DNA from 3 places in the Ruicaihuangia ninglii genome. Region 2 is predicted to be linked to each of the others. Evidence: riboswitches for the same ligand, from Rfam matches in the RefSeq annotation. Region 2 holds a riboswitch; each other region holds the start of a gene.
The links. Region 2 has a riboswitch for glycine ahead of gcvT (glycine cleavage system aminomethyltransferase GcvT). Riboswitches for the same ligand answer to the same signal wherever they lie in the genome.
Positions count from the first base shown of each region.

Region 1 (7,956 bases), 650 kb from region 2:
GGCGCAGTTCTCGCGGCCGTTCAGCAGGGCAGAGGAATCGCCGTGCAGTCGACGGGGCACGGAAGGTTCGACACAAGTGACGACGCCGTCCTGATCACGACCCAGCGAATGACCGGCATTGAGGTAGATCCGACTCGCCGAACCGCCCGGATCGCGGCGGGCGTGCGTTGGGGACAGGTCATTGCCGAAACGACGAAGTACGGCCTCGCTCCGGTGCATGGATCATCTCCAACCGTGGGTGTCATGGGGTACACGCTCAGCGGCGGCATTGGTTTGCTGTCCCGAAAGTTCGGGTACGCCGCGGATACGGTCCTCGAGGTTGAGCTCGTTACTGCGAGCGGTGCACTCATTCGTGTTACGCCGAACGAATACGAAGACCTTTTCTGGGCGGTCCGCGGAGGCAAGGGAAGCTTCGGCATAGCAACCGCGATCGAGGTGCCACTGTTCCCGGTGCCGTCCTTCTACGGTGGTGCCCTCTTCTTCCATCCCGACGCGATTCCTGACGTGCTGCCGTTCTTCGTGGACTGGGTTCGTACGCTTCCTGACTGGTTCGCGGCATCTGTTGCAATTCGGGCACCGGTTCCCGAAGTGAAGGCTGAAGGTTTCAGTCACCTGTTGCACCTCAGGTGCACGTCAGTGGGCGACAGCCGGGAATCGTCAGCGCTCCTTGCGCCCATTCGTACGCTGCCGGGCATCCTCACCGACGCTGTTGATGCGAAGCCCTATTCGCGCATCCGAGAAGTGCACAACGATGGCGCCGGCCCCGTCGCGTTCACGGAGAAGAGCCGCTACCTTCCCTACCTGAGCAGGAACCTTCTGGATGAAGTTCTCGAGGCATATCCGGACGATAACGGAGGGCTTCCCCCTTACATCGAATTCCGGCACCTGGGCGGCGAAATGACTCGATCGCCAGTCCACGCCAACTGTGTCGGCGGTCGTGGTTCGGAGTTCAGCGTCACGGTTATCGGAAGAACGGAGCACAGCTCTCGCGCTCGGGCAGAGAAGATCTTCCGCCTCGCTGATGCCGCGTCGGCCGGCCAGCCGGTCCTCAACTTCCAAGGCGATGAAGTCGGCCCGGAACGGGTTCTCGCTGCGTATGACCCTGAGGATCGCGAGCGGCTGTTGAGTCTGAAGCGTCAGTACGATCCCGAGAACGTCTTCCGGCACGGGCACGTCATTGCTGCACCGGCAGCCGTTCCTGCTTCCTGGGGGTGAGCGCCCCCGGCCGTGCGACCTAGGCCCGTGCCCGTGGCAAACCGGCCACCGACGACGACCGAGTGTCAGCTCGAATCCCTCGATTATGCGTATGGACGACACTCACCGCGGCGTCTGGATCGCCTGTTCGGATGGTATCCACAAGCGCTTCATGAATCTGCAGGCGTTCAGCATGAAACAACTGCAGATCCTGTCCGCTGGCAGCGGCGATCCGCAACGTGTGGGCCTCGATTGTGTCAAGAAGTCCGACGTAGAGCGAGCTGAGCGTGAGATTGGGAGTTACTTGCGCGATCCGCCTGTGGAGCATCCAGTTGGCATGGATGAACCGGTCATCGTCGCTCTTGCCGACCGCGTCACGCATGTCGGCGAGGAGGACATCGATGTCCTTCAGGTCACGATTGGTTCGATACTCGCAGGCATCGTTGATGACTTCGTACTCAAGTCCATTTCGAACCTGAGCACTCGCCGGGATGTCAATGTCGTCCGAGTCCAACTCGAGGACTGCGTTTCCCAGGCGGGCAATCGGCGATTGCTCGACCGCGAAGACACCGCCGCCGGGCCCAGACCGCACCCGAATGAGGCCGCGCGTCTGTAGCAGGCGCAGGGTCGTGTTGAGAGTGCCTTCTGACACACCAACGATCGCCTGGATTTCCTTTTTGCTGCCAAGACGAGCGCCGCTTGGAAGCGACCGCACCATTTCAGCGATGCGGCGCGCGACAACTTCCGGCCGCGAGTCTCCATACGTCACGAGGTAAGTCTCCTCTCAGTCAAGCGCAAGTGATCCTATCCACGCGGAATGCCGCGCCATAGCGGCGCCGCACCGTGTCGAGATCATTTCAGGTCTGGTACAGGTACTCCTTTGACACAGAGCTTACATAACCCGTATATTCGATATAGCGGATTACACAAACGCGCTGGACGTGTTACCGGGTATACCGCAGACACAAGTTCGAGCAAGGCATCACACAAACTGATGGCGCCGAGAACGGGAGCGACGCAATGCACCTAGTTGGATTCACCTCAAATGGCAGCGGCCGGCACATAGGACGTCTGGTTGGCGAGGTCATCGAGGACCTCGGAGCCGCCGACTCCTTCTATGAGGATCCCTTCCTGAATAGCAAGTCTTCGGCGATACGAGAATTCCGCGCTGACGAGGTGAAATTCGCGCCTGCCGTTCCGATCACCTCAAGGGTGTTTTGTGTTGGCATCAATTACGTGAGCCACGCGGGCGAATCAAAGGACCTCGCTGGGATCGATCTTCCGAAGGTGCCCATGGTCTTCGGGCGCTGGGAGCAGACCCTCATTACTGACGGCGAATCCGCTCCTGTTCCACATGGAGAGGAGGGCCTTGACTGGGAGGTTGAACTGGCTGCGGTCGTCGGTCGGCGCTTCAAGCACGGCGCGACCATTCGCCCCGAGGACGCGGTGTTCGGCTACGCGGCGTTCAATGATCTCAGCGCTCGCCGCAAGCAGCTTGAGACGCCTCAGTTCACCCTGGGGAAGAACGCCGACCGCTCCGGGCCGATCAGCGCCGTGGTGACTGCCGAGGAAGTCGGTGACATTTCCGCCGGACTGCGCGTGAGGACCCTTGTCAATGGGGTTGTCAAGCAGGACGGGAACACACGCGACCTCATTCACGACATCCCAACGATCATTGCCCACGTTTCAGAAACGCTCACGCTGTTGCCGGGGGACATCATCGCCACCGGCACGCCGGGCGGCGTGGGTGCGGGGATGAAGCCGCCGCAGTTCCTGAAAGCCGGCGACGTTGTCGAGATCGAGGTCGAGCGGGTCGGGAAGGTGCGGACTCCCATCGGATGAATGGCTCCGACCAGTTGATCTGATCGGATGCGGCGTAACCGAGCGGCGAGTACTGAATACACGTCGACGACCCACTGCGGGAGAACCTGCCCAGCAGGTGCCGTAGGAGCAACCCCTCCCGGGAATCTCTCAGGCCCCAGGACCGCAGAGGCGAGGCAACTCTGAAAAGCGGCGCTCACGCGTCCACCGACGGTGCAAGCGGATCGACATCCGCGGAAACTCTCAGGTTCGAGACAGAGCGGGAGGAACCCATCTACCGTGCCGGTGCTCAGCACCGAGCACTCGACAAAGGAGTTCCAATGCCCGTCACCGCTTACGAGTCCCAGACGATGTTCGATCATCTCGGCGTGGTCGATCCGGAGATCGCGACTGCCATCGATCGCGAACTCGTCCGCCAGCGCATTGGGCTGGAGATGATCGCGTCTGAGAACCACACCGCGATCGCCGTGATGCAGGCGCAAGGCTCGGTACTAACGAACAAATATGCGGAAGGCTACCCCGGCCGTCGCTATTACGGCGGCTGCGAACATGTCGACACCGTCGAGCAGCTCGCCATTGACCGCGCCAGAGCGCTCTTCGGCGCGGAGTACGCGAACGTCCAGCCGCACTCGGGTGCTCAGGCCAACGCGGCGGCCATGCATGCGTTGATCAATCCTGGCGACACCATCATGGGCCTCGACCTCGCGCACGGCGGCCATCTCACCCATGGCATGCGGCTGAATTTTTCGGGTCGCCTCTACAATGTGGTTCCCTATCGAGTTGCCGAGGCCGATCACCGTGTCGACCTGGACGATGTGCGTCGGCTCGCGCACGAGCACCGGCCGCAACTCATCATCGCAGGCTGGTCTGCCTACTCGCGCGAACTCGACTTTGAAGAGTTCCGCCGCATCGCCGATGAGGTCGGGGCATACCTCATGGTGGACATGGCGCACTTCGCCGGTCTCGTCGCTGCGGGCCTCTATCCCTCCCCGGTACCGCACGCGCATGTGACGACGTCGACGACGCACAAGACGCTGGCAGGACCGCGCGGGGGCTTGATCCTCACCAATGACCCCGCGATTGCAAAGAAGGTCAACTCAGCGGTATTCCCGGGCCAGCAGGGCGGTCCGCTTGAGCATGTCATTGCGGCGAAAGCGGTCGCTTTCAGACTGGCTGCAACCGAGGCATTTCGGGAACGGCAGCGCCGCATCGTTTCCGGCGCGAGGATTCTCGCCGACCGCCTCGATGGTGCGGATGTGCGAACCGCAGGCATCAGCGTCGTGAGTGGCGGAACCGATGTCCACCTCGTCCTGGTCGACCTCCGCGAGTGCCGCATGGATGGGCAGCAAGCCGAAGACCGTCTTGCGTCGATCGGTATCACTGTCAACCGAAATGCCGTGCCCAACGATCCACGGCCCCCGATGGTCACATCCGGCCTCCGGATCGGCACGGCAGCCCTCGCCGCTCGCGGGTTCGACAACGCCTCATTCACAGCAGTTGCGGACATCATTGCCGAGACGCTCAGCGGTGACGACTCCGCGCTCCCCGCGCTCGCCGAACGTGTCCTGCAACTCGCGGACGCTCATCCGCTGTACCCCGAGCTCGCCGATCTCACCCAAGCGACGCGCGCGGCTCGCCAGAACGGCCAGGGATAGCACCCACTCACAAGAGCACTACGAAGGGGTAACAACTCATGTACCGCAAAATCCTGGTCGCGAACCGCGGTGAGATCGCGATTCGCGCGTTCCGGGCGGCGTATGAACTCGGTGCGAAGACTGTGGCGGTGTTCCCCTACGAGGACCGCAACTCGCTGCATCGGCTGAAGGCCGACGAGGCGTACCAGATCGGTGAGCCCGGTCATCCGGTGCGTGCCTACCTGGATGTGGGGGAGATCATCCGGGTCGCCAAGCTGTCGGGCGCGGATGCGATCTATCCGGGATACGGGTTCCTCAGCGAGAACCCCGACCTTGCGCAGGCCGCCGCCGACGCGGGTATTGCCTTCATCGGTCCTCCCCGGTCGGTGCTCGAGATGGCGGGCAACAAGGTCACGGCCAAGGAAATGGCGATCGCCGCGGGGGTCCCGGTTTTGAAGTCCAGCCCCGCGACCACCGACATTGACGTGTTGGTTACGGCAGCCGAGGAGATTGGTTACCCGGTGTTTGCCAAGGCGGTCGCCGGGGGTGGCGGCCGAGGGATGCGTCGGGTCAATACTCGCGAGGAACTGCGGCCGGCGCTGGAGGCAGCCATGCGTGAGGCCGACAGTGCGTTCGGGGATCCGACTATGTTCCTGGAGCAGGCGGTGATTCGACCTCGCCACATCGAGGTGCAGATCCTCGCCGACACCGCGGGGGAGATCGTGCACCTGTTCGAGCGGGATTGCTCGGTGCAGCGCCGCCACCAGAAGGTCGTGGAGATCGCGCCAGCGCCGAACCTCGATGAGGACGTGCGTCAGGCGATGTACCGGGATGCGGTCGCGTTCGCGAAGTCGATCGGCTACGTGAATGCAGGCACCGTCGAGTTCTTGCTGGACACGGCGGGCGATCGCGCGGGGGAGCATGTGTTCATCGAGATGAACCCGCGCATCCAGGTGGAACACACGGTCACTGAAGAGGTCACCGACGTCGACCTCGTGCAGGCGCAGATGCGAATCGCGGCAGGGCTGACCCTTGCCGAGCTGGGGTTGACGCAGGATCAGATCCAGCTTCGCGGTGCCGCGTTGCAGTGCCGGATCACTACCGAGGATCCGGCGAGCGACTTCCGACCGGATACCGGAAAGATCACCACCTACCGTTCGCCGGGCGGCGCGGGTGTGCGCCTGGACGGCGGAACGGTCGCCGCCGGTGCCCAAGTCAGTCCGCATTTCGATTCGATGCTGGCGAAAATGACCTGTCGTGGCCGTGATTTCGACACCGCCGTCACTCGCGCCCGCCGCGGGCTCGCCGAGTTCCGGATCCGAGGGGTGACCACTAACCTCGCGTTCCTTCAAGCGGTGCTTGCCGATCCGCAGTTCCAGGCGGGGGATCTGAGTACCTCTTTCATTGACGAGCGCCCCGAACTCGTGCACACCCATGGCTCGAAGGACCGGGGCACGAAGGTGCTCCATTGGCTCGCCGATGTAACGGTCAATCAACCCAACGGAGCAGGTGCCGGTCTCATCGACCCGGCGGTGAAGCTCCCCCCAATCGATCGGAACACGGCGCCGCCGTCCGGGTCACGCCAGCGGTTGCTGGAGCTGGGCCCAGCCGGCTTTGCTCACGCGTTGCGCGGGCAGGAGGCGCTTGCAGTGACCGACACCACTTTCCGTGACGCGCACCAGTCGTTGCTGGCCACTCGTGTCCGGACGAAGGATCTGGTGGCCGTGATGCCGCATATCGCGCGGATGACGCCAGACCTGTTCAGCGTGGAGGCGTGGGGCGGCGCGACGTTTGATGTCGCCCTGCGTTTCCTTGGGGAAGACCCCTGGCAGCGGCTGGCCGCGATGCGGGAAGCGCTGCCCAACGTGGCGATCCAGATGCTCTTGCGCGGCCGCAACACCGTTGGTTACACGCCGTATCCAACCGAGGTCACCGACGCTTTCGTGCGCGAGGCGGCGGCGACTGGTGTTGACATCTTCCGCATCTTTGACGCGCTCAACGACGTTGACCAGATGCGCCCCGCGATCGACTCCGTTCTTGACACCGGATCGACCGTCGCCGAAGTTGCCCTGTGTTACTCCGGGAACCTGCTCGACCCGTCCGAGAACCTCTACACGCTTGATTACTACCTTCGCCTGGCGGAACAGATCGTGGACGCTGGTGCGCACATTCTCGCCGTGAAGGATATGGCCGGACTCTTGCGGGCGGGTGCCGCCGAAGTGCTGGTGACCGCCCTCCGCGACCGCTTTGACCTCCCGGTGCACGTGCACACGCACGACACCGCTGGGGGACAACTCGCCACCCTCCTCGCCGCCGCCCGGGCGGGGGCCGACGCGGTGGATGCGGCAAGTGCGCCCATGGCCGGCACCACGTCCCAGCCCTCGCTGTCCGCCCTCGTCGCTGCCCTCGCACACACCGAGCGTGACACCGGGATCAGCCTGCAGGCGGTGAGTGACCTGGAGCCGTACTGGGAATCGGTCCGCCGAGTGTACGCACCCTTCGAATCCGGGCTGGCGGGCCCGACAGGACGGATTTACAAGCACGAAATCCCTGGTGGTCAGTTGTCCAACCTCCGTCAACAGGCGATCGCTCTCGGTCTCGGCGACCGGTTTGAAGTGATCGAGGACTGGTACGCCGAGGCAAACCGCATCCTCGGACGCCCGACCAAGGTCACGCCGTCCTCCAAGGTCGTCGGCGACCTCGCCCTGCAGATGGCCGCCGCGGGAGTAGACCCGGCCGAATTCGAGAGCGAGCCCGGCAATTACGACATTCCGGAGTCCGTGATCGGCTTCATGGCTGGCGAACTCGGCGACCTCCCCGGTGGGTGGCCGGAGCCTTTCCGGACGAAGGTGCTCGAGGGGCGCACGGTGAAGGGCGGCACGTCACCCATCACAGAAGCCCAACAAGCCAAGCTGCGCGGTACCAGCGACGAACGTCGCCTGATGCTCAACCAATTGCTCTTCCCCCAGCCCACCCAGGACTTCCTCCGAGCGCGCGAACACTACGGTGACCTTTCAGTGCTGCGGACTTCCGACTACCTGTATGGACTGAAGCCGGGAGTCGAGCATGTCATCGAGCTGGAACAAGGGGTTGACGTCTATGTCGAGCTCGAGGCAATTGGCGAGCCGGACGGCAAAGGTATGCGCAGCGTCATGGCGACGCTCAATGGCCAGATGCGCCCCGTCACCGTTCGGGACCGCTCAATCACGGTCGACACCGTTCAGGTGGAGAAAGCCGATCCGAGCCTGCCTGGACATGTCGGCGCACCATTCATGGGAGTCGTGACCGTCCAGGCCACCGAGGGCGA
Region 1 is NZ_CP046619.1:2,778,850-2,786,805, reverse strand. It holds gene GO591_RS13600 (FAD-binding oxidoreductase) at 1-1,215, shown strand, start outside; gene GO591_RS13595 (FadR/GntR family transcriptional regulator) at 1,235-1,963, opposite strand; gene GO591_RS13590 (fumarylacetoacetate hydrolase family protein) at 2,215-3,036, shown strand; glycine riboswitch at 3,104-3,191, shown strand; gene glyA (serine hydroxymethyltransferase) at 3,336-4,670, shown strand; gene GO591_RS13580 (pyruvate carboxylase) at 4,709-7,956, shown strand, end outside.
Region 1: it holds a riboswitch for glycine, as region 2 does, so the genes downstream of both, glyA (serine hydroxymethyltransferase) here and gcvT (glycine cleavage system aminomethyltransferase GcvT) in region 2, are expected to answer to the same signal.

Region 2 (7,956 bases):
CCATCGGGGGCTGGCAAGACGACGCTGCTGAAGTGCATCGCTGGCCTGATGGATGTGACATCCGGCGAGGTGCTGCTCGAGGGTAAGCGCGTAGTCGGATCTCCGCAGGGCATGGCGGTGGTGTTCCAGGAATACGGTCGCAGCCTGTTTCCGTGGATGACCGTGTGGCAGAACGTGGAGCTTCCGCTCAAGGACAAGGGCGTGCCGAAAACCGAACGCCGACGCCTGGTGACAGAAGCTCTTGAAGCCGTTGGCCTCGACGATGTGCACTCGGCGCATCCATGGCAGCTCTCCGGAGGGATGCAGCAACGTGTTGCCATTGCTCGGGCAGTGGCCTACGAGCCTCAGGTGCTGATCATGGATGAGCCCTTCGCTGCCGTGGACGCTCAAACTCGCGCCGACCTCGAAGACCTCGTGCGTGCCCTGTGGCATCGACTAGGCGTCACCGTCTTGTTCGTCACCCACGACATTGACGAGGCGGTGTACCTGGGGCAGCGGGTCCTCGTGCTATCCAGTTCCCCGACGGTGATCATGGAGGACGTCGTCATTGACCTGCCGGACCAGCGAGACCAGATCCATACTCGCTCAGAACAGCGGTTCGGCGAGCTGCGCACACACATCCATGAGCTCATTCAGCAGGCCAAACGAGGACACCGTCCGGCGGCCGCCGGGGAACATGCTGAGCCCGCAGGTGAGTATCCGTCTCACGAAGCGGTCGTCACCAAACAGGCCCTATGAATTCCGGACCCTCGTCACAGAGGGGTTCCAGTTCCGGATCGCTGAATGCCCGGGACTATTCGTGCGAGCGGTGAGCCCCTCCACGCTCACCGCGAGCGCGTTGTCGCGCCGGTTTCAGCTGCATCTCGAGGCACGATGCTTTGCGGAAGTTATCCGGAAATCCGCTTATAAAGCTATTGAATATACTCGATGGCTCCAGTAGCGTCCTCACCAAGGTGTCCTTGGTCGCAGGCCAGATGCCCCGTCACCACGGTGGCCGCCAGATCCTTGTTGCACAGCACGTCCCGTTTGCAGACCACGTATTCATTGCACCAGCCGGACCCGCCGGCGATCACGACAGGAGCCCCGCATGAGTAAAAGATCGGGCATGTTCGCCCTAGCCGCCACCGTCACACTCGCGCTCAGTGCGTGCGCTGGAGGTGACACGACGACCGGCGACCAGCCAGCGAGTGAGGTCGGAGAAGTTCGCACAGTTACCGTTGCTATGGCGCCGATCGCCACGGCGGGCGCAATCCACGCCGGCGTGGAGCAGGGCTTCTTTGAGAAGCGTGGGATTGAACTGAAGTTCGAGACGGGCACCGGCGGTGCCGCGTTGGTCCCTGGCGTGATGTCCGGACACATTCAGTTTGCGACCGCCACGCCCGTAACGCTGCTGCAGGCACGTGACCAGGGACTCGACATCCGAGCCGTCGCCGGCTGGACGTCCGCCTTGGAGGAAGGGTCCAATGTCAACGTTGTGCGGGCCTTGGACCCAGCCATCAAATCAGCCGAAGATCTCGAGGGAAAGCGAGTCGCCATCAACACCCTGAACGGGATGGGTGACCTCACTATCCGCGCAGCGGTGCGTGCTCACAATGGGGATCCGGACGCAGTACAGTTCGTGGAGCTGCCCTTCCCGGACATGCAGGCTGCGCTCGAGGCAGGGAATGTCGACGCTGCATGGGTGCCCGAGCCCTTTGGCACGATTCTGGAGGGCGCGGGAGCGCACGTCGTTACCTACCCCTCTGACGACTCGGTGCCGGGTCACCCATCACAACTGTTCTTCACCTCAGGTGAGCTGGCCGACTCGGACCCCGAACTGGTCAAGGACATGGCCGAAGCACTCAAAGAATCCACGGCGTTCGCAAACGAGAATCCGGACGCAGTGCGCGAAGGGGCTAAGAAGGTTGTCAAACTGGATGACGCCCTTCTCGCGAAGATTGTGCTCGAACAGTTCAATACCGAGATCCCGGTGGAACGATTGACACAACTCGGTGACCTGATGTTCGAGGACGGAATGCTTCAAAAGCCGGCCGATATCAAGGGCCTTGTCAGGGAGTGAGCTGACTCGATAGCGCAGTGCCCGGCCGCTTCGGCGACCGGGCACTTTCGCGCGCGCGCCGCAGCTCCAGGATTCCCATACGGACACGGTAGCCGCGGTAGCCCGGGTCCCGAGGACGTGCCTCCGGTTGGGATATGCTGGGCCCACAATCACATATCGGGCCACGCAACGCGATGCGGGAGAGTCCCCACAGCCGGGACACCGAAGGAGCAAGCCTCCCCGCCAATCTCTCAGGTAGTCGTACCGCATCGTTCTGGCCACTCTGAAAAGAGTCGAGCGAAATCCGCAGGGAGTTTCGTGACGCTCGCCCACGGTGAAAGTCGCCACCCGCGACGAAACTCTCAGGCCCATGACAGAGGGGGAGTTCCCACGCGAATTGCGCGATCCATTGGAGAACTCCGTGACCGAGACTGACACCGCCCGTCATGGCCCGCTGCATGACATCCATGTGGCCGCCGGCGCAGCCTTCACCGACTTCGGTGGCTGGCAGATGCCCGTCCGCTACAGCTCTGACCTTGCCGAGCATCACGCGGTGCGCACCGCCGCCGGCATCTTCGACATCTCGCACATGGGCGAGATCGTCGTGCTCGGCGCTGAGGCAGGCGCCGCCCTCGACTATGCGCTCGCCGGCCGCCTATCGACGATCGAGGAAGGCCAGGCGAAGTACAGCCTGCTGCTCACCGAGGACGGCGGCATCCTCGACGACCTCGTCGTCTACCGCACCGGGGCGGACCGCTTCCTCGTCGTCGCAAACGCCGGCAATCGCGACGCCGTCGCCGAGGAGCTCATCGACCGGGCGAAGGACTTCGACTGTGAGGTCTACGACGAGAGCGACGACATGGCGCTCATCGCCGTGCAGGGGCCCAAAACGCGCGAGATCCTGACCCAGCTCACCCCGCAGCTCGAGGAGGTCGACCTCGCCTCACTCAAGTACTACCGCTGCGCCGCCGCCCGCTGGAACGGCCACGAACTGCTCATCGCCCGCACCGGTTACACCGGCGAGGACGGCTTCGAGCTGTATATCGCTCCGGATGCCGCCGCCGCACTGTGGACCGCGATCATCGAGACCGGCCAGGGGTCGGGGCTCGTGCCTGCGGGTCTCGCCGCGCGCGACACGCTGCGGCTCGAGGCGGGCATGCCGCTGTACGGGCACGAGCTGGGCCGTGACATCCTGCCCGTCCAGGCCGGACTCGGCCGGGTCGTGCACATCAACAAGGAGGGCGACTTCGTCGGCCGCGCTGCCGTCGAGGCCGGGCCGCCCGAGGGTGCCCGCGTGCTGGTCGGCCTGGTCGCCGAAGGCCGTCGCGCCGGTCGCGCCGGCTACCCCATCGTCACCGAGTCCGGCGAGGTCGTCGGCGAGATCACCTCCGGTGCGCTTTCGCCCACGCTCGGACATCCGATCGCCATGGCCTACGTCGACCCCGAGCACGCCGCCCCCGACACCCACCTCGCCATCGATGTGCGCGGCAGCCGCATCCCCGCAACCGTCACCGCTGTTCCCTTCTACTCTCGAAAGGCCTGAGCCATGCCCGATCTGAACGCACTCAAGTACACCGCCGACCACGAATGGCTCGAGATCGATGGCGATGTCGTCACCGTCGGCATTACCGACTACGCGGCCGACCAGCTCGGTGACCTGGTCTTCGTCGACCTTCCCCAGGTCGGCGCGAGCGTGCAGCCCGGCGCGGTGGTCAGCGAGGTCGAGTCGACGAAGTCTGTCGGCGAGGTGTCCACGCCGATCGCCGGCGAGGTCATCGAGCGCAACGACGCCATCATCGAGAACCCCGAACTGGTGAACGCGGACGCGTTCGCCGGCTGGCTGTTCAAGCTGCGGATCGACCCCGCCGCGCTCGACGCCACCTCCCTGCTCAGCCGGGACGAGTACACGGAGCAGATCGGCCAGTGACCCTCGACTTCGCAGACCGCCACATCGGAACGGATGCCGCCGCGCAGCGGCACATGCTCGACACGCTCGGCTACGCCACCGTCGAGGATCTCGTAGGCGCAGCCGTGCCGCCGTCGATTCGCATCGGCGAGGCCAAGGCATCGAGCATCCCAGCGCCCGCCACCGAGCGCGAGGCTCTCGCCGAACTGCGCACCCTTGCCGGATACAACAAGGCGCGTCGATCGATGATCGGCCTCGGCTACCACGGCACCATCACCCCGGCCGTGATCAAGCGCAACGTGCTCGAGAACCCCAGCTGGTACACCGCATACACGCCCTACCAGCCGGAGATCTCGCAGGGCCGGCTTGAGGCGCTGATCAACTTCCAGACCATGGTCGCCGACCTGACCGGGCTGGCCACCGCGAACTCATCGATGCTCGACGAGGGCACCGCAGTCGTCGAAGGGATGCTGCTCGCCCGCCGCGCCTCGAAGTCCCAGTCGAACGTCTTCGTGATCGACGCCGACGCGCTGCCACAGACCAAGGCGCTGCTGTACAGCCGCGCCGAGGCGGTCGGCATCGAGCTGGTGGAACTCCCGCTGGCCGAGCTTGCCGAGACCGCCCAGCTCCCCGAGTCCTTTGGCGCGTTCATCCAGTACCCCGGCGCATCCGGGCGGGTCCGGGACCCGGCATCCGTCATCGCCGCCGTCAAGGAGCAGGGCGGAGTCGTCGTCGTCGCCGCCGACCTGCTGGCCCTCACGCTGCTGAAGAGCCCGGGCGAGCTCGGCGCGGATGTCGCCGTCGGCACCACCCAGCGATTCGGCGTGCCGATGGGCTTCGGCGGTCCGCACGCCGGCTACATGGCGGTGCGCGACGGACTCGAACGGCAGCTGCCCGGTCGGCTGGTCGGCGTCTCCAAGGACGCCGACGGGCACTCCGCCTACCGGCTCAGCCTTCAGGTGCGCGAGCAGCACATCCGCCGCGAGAAGGCGACCTCGAACATCTGCACCGCGCAGGTGCTGCTGGCCGTGATGGCGTCGATGTACGCGGTCTACCACGGCCCGCAGGGCCTGCGGCGGATCGCCGAGCGCGTGCACGAGCGCACCGTGTCCTTCGCCCTTCGGTTGAAGGATGCCGGCTTCGAGCTGGCGAGCGAGAGCTACTTCGACACGCTGCGGGTCAGCGTTCCCGGCCGTGCGGCCGAACTGGTCGCCGACGCGCACAGCCGCGACATCCTGCTGCACCAGGTCGACGGCGACACCGTTTCGATCAGCTTCGACGAGGCCAGCCTCGACACGATGCCCGGCACCGACCTCGACCAGGACCTCTCGGCCGTGTTCGGCATCCAGGCCGGGTTCGCCTACGCGCCCGACCCCGCCCTGCCGGCCGACCTGCTGCGGACGAGTGAGTACCTGACGCATCCGGTGTTCAACACCCACAGGTCCGAGACCGGCATGATGCGCTACCTGAAGTACCTGGCCGACAAGGACTACGCGCTGGACCGCGGGATGATCCCGCTCGGCTCCTGCACCATGAAGCTGAACTCGGCCACCGAGATGGAAGCCATCACCTGGCCCGAGTTCGCCGACATCCACCCGTTCGCGCCCGCGGAGGATGTGCAGGGCTACCTGGTCATGATCAGCCACCTCGAGAGCTGGCTGGCCGAGGTCACCGGCTATGACACCGTGTCGCTGCAGCCGAACGCCGGCAGCCAGGGTGAACTCGCCGGGCTGCTTGCGATCCGCGGCTACCACCGCTCGCGCGGCGACGTGCACCGCACGGCGTGCCTCATTCCGACCAGCGCGCACGGCACCAACGCCGCCAGCGCGGTGCTCGCCGGCATGAAGGTCGTCCCGGTCGCCACCGACGACTTCGGCAACGTCGACCTCACCGACCTGCACGCCAAGATCGACGCCCACCGCGACGACCTGGCCGCGCTGATGGTCACCTACCCGTCCACGCATGGCGTGTACGAGCACGAGATCACCGCGATCACGGATGCCGTGCACGAAGCCGGCGGACAGGTCTACGTCGACGGCGCCAACCTCAACGCGTTGCTCGGCTACGCCCGGTTCGGCGACTTCGGCGGGGATGTCTCGCACCTCAACCTGCACAAGACGTTCTGCATCCCGCACGGCGGCGGCGGACCCGGCGTCGGACCGGTGGCGGCGAAGGCTCACCTCGCGCCGTTCCTGCCCGGGCATCCGATGGCGCAGTCCGCCAGGCATCCCGCGTTCGACGTCGCCACCGGCGCGCAGGGCGAGTACGTGCACGGCGGCGGACCGGTGTCGGCGGCGCCGTATGGCAGCCCGTCGATCCTGCCGATCACCTGGGCGTACGTGCGCATGATGGGGCTCGAAGGGCTCAAGGCGGCGACCGGAGCGGCCGTGCTGTCGGCGAACTACATCGCCGCCAAGCTCGATGATCACTATCCGGTGCTGTACTCGGGTGACAACGGCCTCGTTGCTCACGAGTGCATCATCGACTTGCGTCCGCTCAAGCAGCAGACAGGCATCTCGAACGACGATGTCGCCAAGCGGCTGATCGACTACGGCTTCCACGCGCCGACGATGTCGTTCCCCGTGCCGGGCACGCTCATGATCGAGCCCACCGAGAGCGAAGACCTCGGCGAGATAGAACGGTTCATCGACGCGATGATCGCGATCAAGGCTGAAGCGGATGCCGTCGCCGCGGGTCGCTGGCCGGCGGATGACAACCCGCTGGTGAACGCCCCGCACTCGGCGCTGTCCGTGGTCGAGGGGGAGTGGACGCATTCCTACTCCCGCGAGGAGGCGGTCTACCCGGCGGCGAGCACGCTCACCGGTGCCGATCGGATGCGCTCGGTGACCGGGAAATACTGGCCGCCGGTGCGCCGGATCGACCAGGCCTGGGGCGACCGCAACCTGGTCTGCGCCTGCCCCCCGATCGAGGCCTTCGCATAACCTGACCGCTGGTCGAGCCTGCCGAGACCCCGAAAGGATCTCGGCAGGCTCGATCAGCGACTAGGTGGGCAGCCCGAACAGGTCGGGGAAGGTCGCGGCAGCCCACGGATAGCCGATGAAGATCGCGGCATCCAGCAGCACATGCGCGATGACGAACGGGAGCAGCCGCCCGGTGCGCTGGTACAGCCAGCCGAAGAGCAGCCCCATCAGCACGTTTCCGATGAATGGGCCGAACCCCTGGTACAGGTGGTAGGTGCCGCGCAGCAGTGCGCTGGACACGACGATCTGCCAACTTGACCAGCCCAGGTCACGGAGCCGGGCGAACAGGTACCCGATGGCGATCACCTCTTCGGTGACACCTGCTCGCACGGCGGCGAGGAACAACACCGGCACCGTCCACCAATAGGTGTCGAGGGCGGTGGGCACCACCGTGGTGGTCAGCCCGAGCGCCTTGCCGCCCAGGTACAGGGCGAGACCGGGAATGCCGATCGCCAGGGCCAGGCCGACTCCCCAGCCGAGATCGCGTCGCGGCCGGGTCAGGTCGACACCGAGCCGACCCAGTCGGGGTGGCGCCGCCTGCCAGAGCAGGAAGACCACCAGCGCGACCGGCACCAGGTCGAAGCAGACGGCGAGCAGCTGGTAGATGAGGTCGAATATCTCGCGGTCGCTGAGCGGTTGGTTGAGTGTCGCGGTCTGGTCCGAGAGCGGCACATCGCGGGTCAGCCGGTACGCGATCGCCACGATGGAATACACCGCGGATGCCCCGAGCGAGAGCAGCAGCACGATGACGATCTCGACGCTGAGCCGTCGACGGGATCCAGTGTCGGTCAGCGGCAGTCCGGTGCTCCTGGTCACTTCGGGGCCGGCATCTGGCAGGCAGGCGTGCCGCCGGGTAGACGGTGACGGTACTTGGCGACGTAGTGGTAGCCGACCGCGGCCGCCCACGAATAGGGAGGAGTAGCCAGAAGCCACCCGAGCAACCGGAGCCCGAGCCGGGGTTGAGCGCGCAGGAGCGCAGAGACGGCGAGATGCCCGGCGAACTGACGGTGATCGGTGACGAACCAGACGTA
Region 2 is NZ_CP046619.1:2,129,448-2,137,403, reverse strand. It holds gene GO591_RS10320 (ABC transporter ATP-binding protein) at 1-738, shown strand, start outside; gene GO591_RS10315 (ABC transporter substrate-binding protein) at 1,088-2,059, shown strand; glycine riboswitch at 2,226-2,315, shown strand; gene gcvT (glycine cleavage system aminomethyltransferase GcvT) at 2,460-3,581, shown strand; gene gcvH (glycine cleavage system protein GcvH) at 3,585-3,965, shown strand; gene gcvP (aminomethyl-transferring glycine dehydrogenase) at 3,962-6,886, shown strand; gene GO591_RS10295 (CPBP family intramembrane glutamic endopeptidase) at 6,947-7,741, opposite strand; gene GO591_RS15975 (thiol-disulfide oxidoreductase DCC family protein) at 7,738-7,956, opposite strand, start outside.

Region 3 (7,956 bases), 640 kb from region 2:
GTCGGCGGGTGGCAGACCGTGACCGCCGTCATCGTCGTCTATGGCGTCATCAACGGAGTCATCCAATCGGTGATTCAGCCCCGGATCATCGGCCGGGCCGTGAGCCTGAGCCAGACGATCACCTTCTTCTCCGTGCTGTTCTGGGCCGTCCTCCTCGGACCGATCGGGGCGATCCTGGCGATCCCATTGACGCTCCTCGTTCGTTTGGTCCTCGTGGACTCCAACCCGGCGATGACCTGGATCCGGCCGATACTCGGCGAGCACGATGAGACAAAAGTGGCCATGGCCCAGTTCGATGCCCTGGCAAAAGCCCAGCGCAAGGCGCGCAAAGCAGACAAGGTGAATGCCGCCCCAGACAAGGCCGCACCCGCCCCAGACAAGGCCGCACCCGCCCCAGAGCAGTAACCCGGGCAGACGGGTGGTAGCTCCGCCCCGCGTCGGCGGACAACCCGAATGTCGCTGCGGACGCGGGGCGAAGCTGACTTACCGGTTCGCAACCCGACACCGCTCAAGGGTTTGGGGGACCTTGGGAGTGAGGCGAACTCGGCAAGCATAGGGGTACATCGGCGGGCCTCCCCATCCCCACTTTCGGGGGGAGTCCTGCTGATTCGGGGTACACCGAAGCGTTCTACTGGTGTTCGGCATAGTGTGCTCGGGGGCGCAGAAGTGACGGAAGAGGGGCCGAGATGGCTGAATGGACCGCCGACGAGTTGAGCAAGGTGGGCAGCGCCGAGAAGTTGAAGCTAGCCTCCGTGCGACCGGACGGGACTCTGCGCCCGTACATCACGATGTGGGTGGTTCGTGCCGGCGACGACCTCTACGTGCGCTCGGCGTACGGTCCGGACAATCCCTGGTACGTGCGCGCCAAGGCCAGCGGCGCTGGCCGCATCCGCGCGGGTGGGATCGAGCGCGATGTCCACTTCGCCGAGGCGGATGCCGCCTCTTACGCCGCGGTCGACGCGGCCTACCACGCCAAATACGACCGCTACGGTCCACGGATCGTCGGAACCGTCACCGGTCCGGACGCTGCACCGCTGACCATTCGCCTGGTCCCGCGAGACGCGTAGGCGTCGGAGCAACCGTCGCCATCAACTACGAGGGATGGCAAGTGGCAGGTGTCGGCATCCGGGCATTCATGATTAGCTGAGCTCCACAACCGAACACGTCGACGACCCACTGCGGGAGAACCTGCCCAGCAGGTGCCGTAGGAGCAACCCCTCCCGGGAATCTCTCAGGCCCCAGGACCGCAGAGGCGAGGCAACTCTGAAAAGCGGCGCTCAGGCGTCCACCGACGGTGCAAGCGGATCGACATCCGCGGAAACTCTCAGGTTCGAGACAGAGCGGGAGGAACCCATTGTCACGTTCGGTGCGCCCGCACCGAGCATCCGACCAAGGAGTTCCCAGATGGCCATCAGCGTCTTCGACCTGTTCAAGGTCGGCATCGGACCCTCGAGTTCGCACACCGTCGGGCCGATGCGCGCCGCCGCCGAGTTCGTCGCAGCGCTCGGAACCCGGGCGCTCGACGTGCACGAACTCCGAGTGGATCTGTACGGTTCGCTCGCCGCCACCGGGCGCGGGCACGGCACCTTCCCAGCTGTGCTGCTCGGCCTCGAAGGCAACCGGCCCGACGAGATCCTGCCGACCGAGGTCGACGAGCACCTGGCGCGGATCACGGCAGACGGCACCGTGCGCATCGCCGGCACCCGCGAGTTGCCATTCCGCGAGTCGGACATTGTTCTGCACCCCCTGACTGTGCTCAAGCGGCACAGCAACGCCATGCGGTTCGAGGTGCGCGACGATCACGGCGGCACCATCGACTCGGCCCACCTATTACTCGGTGGGTGGCGGATTCATCGTGCGCGACGGCGATTCCGAGGCGATGCAGGAGGCGGATGTCACGGAGCCCCTGCCGTTCGGCACTGCGGCAGAGCTCCTCCGGCACTGCGCCGAGCACGACCTCGCCTTCAGCGGAGTGATGCTTCGCAATGAGCTCGCTACCCGAAGCGCCGACGAGGTCCGCGCCGGAATCCTTCGCATCCGCGACGTGATGGCGGATTGCGTCACCAGCAGCCTGTCCCGCGAGGGACTGCTGCCGGGTGGACTGCAGGTGCGCCGGCGCGCCCCCGACTGGTATCGCCGGCTGCAAGCCGAGGGCGCCGAGAACAACCCCGCCTTCTGGCAGGAGTGGGTGAACTTCATCGCGCTCGCCGTGAACGAAGAGAACGCCTCCGGCGGTCGCGTCGTCACGGCACCGACCAATGGGGCTGCCGGGATCATTCCGGCGGTGCTGCACTACGTGCTGAACTTCGTCCCGGCGGTCGCCAATGGCTCGGAGGAGGAGAAGGAGGACGCCGTCGTCCGGTTCTTCCTCGCCGCGGCCGCGGTCGGTGTGCTCTACAAGACGCAGGCGTCGATCTCCGGCGCCGAGGTCGGCTGCCAGGGCGAGGTCGGTTCGGCGTCGTCGATGGCTGCCGCCGGACTGGCCGAGGTGCTTGGCGGAACGCCGCAGCAGGTCGAGAACGCCGCCGAGATCGCGATGGAGCACAACCTCGGGCTCACCTGCGACCCGATCGGCGGTCTGGTTCAGGTTCCGTGCATCGAACGCAACGCGATCGGCGCAGCGAAGGCCGTCAACGCCGCGAAAATGGCGATGTGGGGAGATGGCGAGCACCGCGTCTCGCTCGACGAAGTGATCATCACGATGCGCGAGACCGGCCGCGACATGAGCGCCAAGTACAAGGAGACCGCGATGGGCGGCCTCGCCGTCAACGTCGTTGAGTGCTAGTCGGGCCCACCCGAACTCAGCGTGTTGCTCCTATCCTTACGGGTACACGTATCCATTCAACGGAGAAGAGGATCGCAGTGAGCTACGCCGTGACAAACCCTGCCACCGGAGAGATCGTCAAGACGTTCGAGACGATCAGCGAGGCCGATCTGGAAAAGGCGATCGCATCCGCGGACAAGGCCTTCCGCGAATGGTCCAGATCGACTGACGTCCAGGAACGTGCCGCCCTGATCCGCCGCGTGGCCGAACTTCACGTGGAACGCCGCCAGCAGTTGGGCGAGATTATCGTCCGCGAGATGGGAAAGCCCATCGAGCAGGCCCTCAGCGAGGTGGACTTCGCTGCGGCGATCTACGAGTACTACGCCGACAATGCGGCCAAGTTCCTCGAGGATGAGCCGATCCAGCTTCTGGATGGTGAAGGGTCGGCGCTCGTTCGCCGCTCCGCTCTGGGACCGCTGCTCGGCATCATGCCGTGGAACTTCCCCTACTATCAGGTCGCTCGCTTCGCCGGGCCAAACCTGATCATCGGCAACACCATCCTGCTGAAGCACGCCGAGCAGTGCCCCGAATCATCCGCGGCCATCGAGCAGATCTTCCGCGACGCGGGCTTCCCAGAGGGTGCCTATGTCAACATCTATGCGTCGCACGATCAGATCGAGACGGTCATCGCCGACCCGCGGGTTCACGGGGTCTCGCTCACCGGCTCCGAGCGGGCCGGCGCACAGGTTGCCCAGGTCGCGGGACGCCACCTGAAGAAGGTCGTGCTCGAGCTCGGCGGGTCCGACCCATTCATCCTGCTCTCCACCGATGACCTCGACACGGCGGTGCAGCACGCCGTGGACGCGCGCCTCGACAACAACGGGCAGTCCTGCAACGCCGCCAAGCGTTTCGTGGTCGCGGACGAGCTGTACGAGTCGTTCCTGGAGAAGTTCACCGCCAAGCTCGCCGAAATCGAGGCGACCGATCCGACCTCGGCGGACTCTGCGCTCGGCCCGCTTTCCTCGCTCCGCGCCGCCGACAATCTGGCCGAGCAGGTCAAGCGTGCGGTCGAGCATGGCGCCACCCTGGTGCATGGCGGCGGTCGCGACGGCGCGTTCTTCGAGACGACCGTGCTGACCGACGTCACCCCGGAGAACCCGGCCTCGCGGGAAGAGTTCTTCGGCCCGGTCGCACAGGTGTTCCGTGCGAAGGACGAGGCTGACGCCGTGCGGATCGCCAACGACACGCCTTTCGGCCTCGGCTCGTACGTCTACACGACCGACAAGGACCAGGCCATGCGGGTCGCCGACCAGATCGAGGCCGGCATGGTGTTCGTCAATGTCGTGCTCGCCGACGGCGCGGAACTGCCCTTCGGTGGCATCAAACGGTCGGGCTCGGGTCGTGAGCTTGGCCGCTTCGGCGCCGACGAGTTCGTCAACAAGAAGCTGATCCGGATCGGGTGATTTCGAGACGCGTCACTCGCTTCGCTCGCGGCGCTCCTCAATCACCGGTGTCCGTCGCGAGGAGCGCCACCCACAGGTCGGCGCGAACCGCGAACGAGCGCAGATCGCGTTCGAGCAACCGTTCAATCAAGGCGACTCGGTTGCGCACGGTGTGCCGGTGCACCCCCAGCTCCTCGGCTGCGGGGTCGAACCGGCCATCGTGCGCGAGCCAAACCCGCAAGGTGTGACGCAGTTCGGTGCCGTTCGTTGCATCGTGGGCATCGAGCGGGGCCAGCATCGCGCCGGCGATGGCGGTGGCATCCGTGCCAGCCAGATACGCAACGACTCCCTCGCGCGCGATGGCATCGAACGACGCGACGCCCGCACCCGATTCCTCGGCGCGATCCCGTGCCTGCCGCGCCTGCGCGAGAGCGGTCGGCAGCTGATCCCACTCTGCGGCCTCTGAGACGCCGACCGACAGGCTGAATCGTTCCGCGAGTTCGGCTGCGAGATCTCCGCCGGCGCGACCCATACAGAGCACGAAGTCGTCACCCTGCTCGGCGTAGAACACACTGTCGGGGCGGGCCGCAGATCGCACTTCCACGTGCTCGATCCGTCCACCGGACGTCGGATCGCGACAGTGGCGGATGCTTCGGTCGCCGACGGTATCCGAGCACTGGATGCCGCGGCCGCAGCCCAGGCGGACTGGGCACGCACTCCCGCCCGAGTGCGCGGCGAGATCCTGCGCCGTGCGTTCGACCTGCTGCAGGAGCGCAAGGAGCAGTTCGCGTTGCTGATGACCCTAGAGATGGGCAAGCCGCTGTCCGAAGCGCGCGGCGAGGTCGCCTACGGTGGCGAATTCCTGCGCTGGTTCGCCGAGGAAGCGGTGCGGATCCAGGGCCGCTACGGCACGAACCCGGAAGGCACCGGGACCATGATCGTCACACAACGCCCGGTGGGCCCGTGCTACCTGATCACGCCGTGGAACTTTCCCCTCGCGATGGCGACGCGCAAGCTGGGTCCGGCGTTGGCGGCCGGCTGCACCGTGGTCATCAAGCCGGCGACCCTCACGCCGCTGACGACCCTCGCCCTCGTCGCACTCCTCAAGGAAGCCGGCCTGCCGAAGGGCGTCGTGAACGTGATCACGACGACCTCCACCGGCAAGCTGTCCGAGGCGCTCCTCAGCGACCCGCGGCTTCGCAAGGTCAGCTTCACCGGCTCCACGCCGGTAGGCGTCGCCCTGCTGAAGCAGGCGGCACCGAACGTGCTACGCACGTCCATGGAGCTGGGCGGCAACGCCCCGTTCGTCGTCTTCGACGACGCCGATCTCGACGCGGCGGTCGAGGGCGCGCTGGCCGCGAAGTTCCGCAACATCGGACAGGCCTGCACCGCGGCCAACCGGTTCATCGTGCAGGAGGGCATCGCCGACGAGTTCGCGGCCCGCCTTGCGGAGCGCGTTCGCTCGATGAAGGTGGGACGCGGCATCGACGACGGCGTGAACATCGGCCCGCTGATCGATCACAAGGCGGTGGCGAACACCCAACGACTGGTTGACGACGCCGTGGCCAAGGGAGCGGTCCTGCTCGCCGGTGGCTCCGCGATCGAGGGCGACGGGAGCTTCTTCGAACCGACCGTGCTCGACCAGGTGACGGACGGGATGGCGATCAAGGCCGAGGAGATCTTCGCCCCGGTCGTCGCCATCATCCGGTTCTCGGACGAGGACGAGGCAGTGCGCATCGCGAACGACTCCGAGTACGGACTGGTCGGCTACGTGTTCACGCAGGACTTCCAGCGCGGCCAGCGCATGATCGAGGCGATCGACACCGGGATGATGGGCCTGAACATCGGCGTGGTCTCCAACGCGGCGGCACCGTTCGGCGGTGTCAAGCAGTCGGGCGTTGGGCGCGAAGGCGGCACCGAGGGAATCCACGAGTACCTCGAGACGAAGTACACCCTGATCCCGAACCCGTCCTAGACATACCGCGTCACCAGCGGAAATCACAGGAGGGACCCGCGCCAGCACGGCGCGGGCCCCTTTTTGTGATCAGTTCCTGTCCGCTGACCAGACGAGCGCGCCAAGCCCGCAGGCAACTCGCAATACATTCCGTAAAGCAAGGTGTTGACTTGTTGCGGTCTGGCTGTCATCCTGTCATACCAGAGGCTCCACACACATTCATTCAACTGAATTGAGGTCAATGGTGAAATCAATCAGGATCACGGCAGCAATCGCGGCCGCAGGTCTTCTGGCACTGGCAGGCTGCTCGTCAGCTGGTGACCAATCGAGCAACGGCGAGGACGTCAAGCTCGAGTTCTGGACCCAGATCTACGGCGACCCCGCCGAATGGCGCACTGCCATCGAGGGAATCGCTGCGGACTTCGAAGAGCAGACCGGCACCGCGGTCGAGGTCGAGTTCATCGACTTCGCACAGTCCCGTGACCGGTGGATGCTCGTCGCCCAGGGTGCGGATGCCCCCGACGTCGGTGACATGACCCAGCTGCACAGCAACGCGGCCCTCGGCGGCGGCAAGGTCGGCCCGATGGCGATCACCGACTACAAGGACGAGTACTGGCCCGACCTGGAAGAGCGCTTCGCCGAACCGCTCCTGGTTGACGCCCAGTGGAACGGCGAGTTCTACGGCATCCCGTGGCGCACCGACCCGCGTGCGATGCTCTACCGCACCGACCTGCTCGAAGCGGCCGGCTTCAGCGAGCCGCCGTCGACCTGGGAAGAGGTTCGCAAGGTCGCCAAGGCGCTCACGAAGGATGGCCAGTACGGCTACACCTTCAGCAGCGCCGAGGTTGTGCAGGGCCTGGTCCCTGCGCTCTGGCAGGCGGGCGAGGAGTACATGTCCGAGGACGGCACCACCGCCACGCTTGACACCCCGGAGATGCGCAAGGCACTCGACTACATGAAGTCGCTCGTCGATGACGGTTCGGTTCCGCCGGACTTCATGGACCCGAACTACGACCCGATGGTCGACTTCAAGGCGGGCCGAGTCGCCATGATCGGCGCCGCAGGCTCGACATCGTTCCAGTCGCTGATCCGTGACAACCCGGAACTCGAGGGCAAGTGGGCCGCTGCGCGGATCCCCGCCGGCCCGGAGAACTCCGCGTCGTACACAGGCTCCGGCTACTGGGGCGTGCTGCACGGTACCGAGCACCCCGACGAGGCCGTCGAGTTCATCGCGTTCCTTTCGAACGACGAGAACATGCAGACGATCTCCGAGGTCAGCGGCTGGATGAGCACCAACAAGGCAGTCATGGCGTCCGACTTCTGGACCTCTGAGGACTACCAGTCGGTGTTCACCGAGATCCTCGCTGAGGACGCCCACACCTCGCAGTACCCGTCACCGTTCTGGCCGATCATCCGTGAAGAGAAGCCCGGCGGCGTGCTGTGGGACCTCTTCTCGGCCGTTCTGATCTCTGGTGAGAACGCCGACACGGCGATCGCCACCGCAGAAAAGAAGATGCAGGAAATCCTCGACCGCGCAAAGCAGTAGGTCGGGCGGGATAGCTAAGTAACACCAGCCGAAAGGGCGGGCAGTTGGGCAAGACAACAGTCTCGATCGCGGGAGAGAAGTTCCTCATCAACGGGGAACCCACCTACCGTGGCCAAGCGTACGAGGACAAGGTCATCGAAGGGCTTCTCTTCAACTCGCGAATGGTGCAAGCCATTTTCGACGACGAGAACCCGGACACCCGATCGAAGTGGGCCTACCCCGACACCGGGGAATGGGACGCGGAACGGAA
Region 3 is NZ_CP046619.1:2,768,142-2,776,097, reverse strand. It holds gene GO591_RS13565 (AI-2E family transporter) at 1-405, shown strand, start outside; gene GO591_RS13560 (DUF2255 family protein) at 687-1,067, shown strand; glycine riboswitch at 1,170-1,257, shown strand; partial or broken gene GO591_RS13555 (L-serine ammonia-lyase) at 1,405-2,785, shown strand; gene GO591_RS13550 (NAD-dependent succinate-semialdehyde dehydrogenase) at 2,863-4,227, shown strand; gene GO591_RS13545 (PucR family transcriptional regulator) at 4,265-4,810, opposite strand; gene GO591_RS13540 (NAD-dependent succinate-semialdehyde dehydrogenase) at 4,760-6,181, shown strand; gene GO591_RS13535 (ABC transporter substrate-binding protein) at 6,402-7,706, shown strand; gene GO591_RS13530 (glycoside hydrolase family 5 protein) at 7,751-7,956, shown strand, end outside.
Region 3: it holds a riboswitch for glycine, as region 2 does, so the genes downstream of both, GO591_RS13555 (L-serine ammonia-lyase) here and gcvT (glycine cleavage system aminomethyltransferase GcvT) in region 2, are expected to answer to the same signal.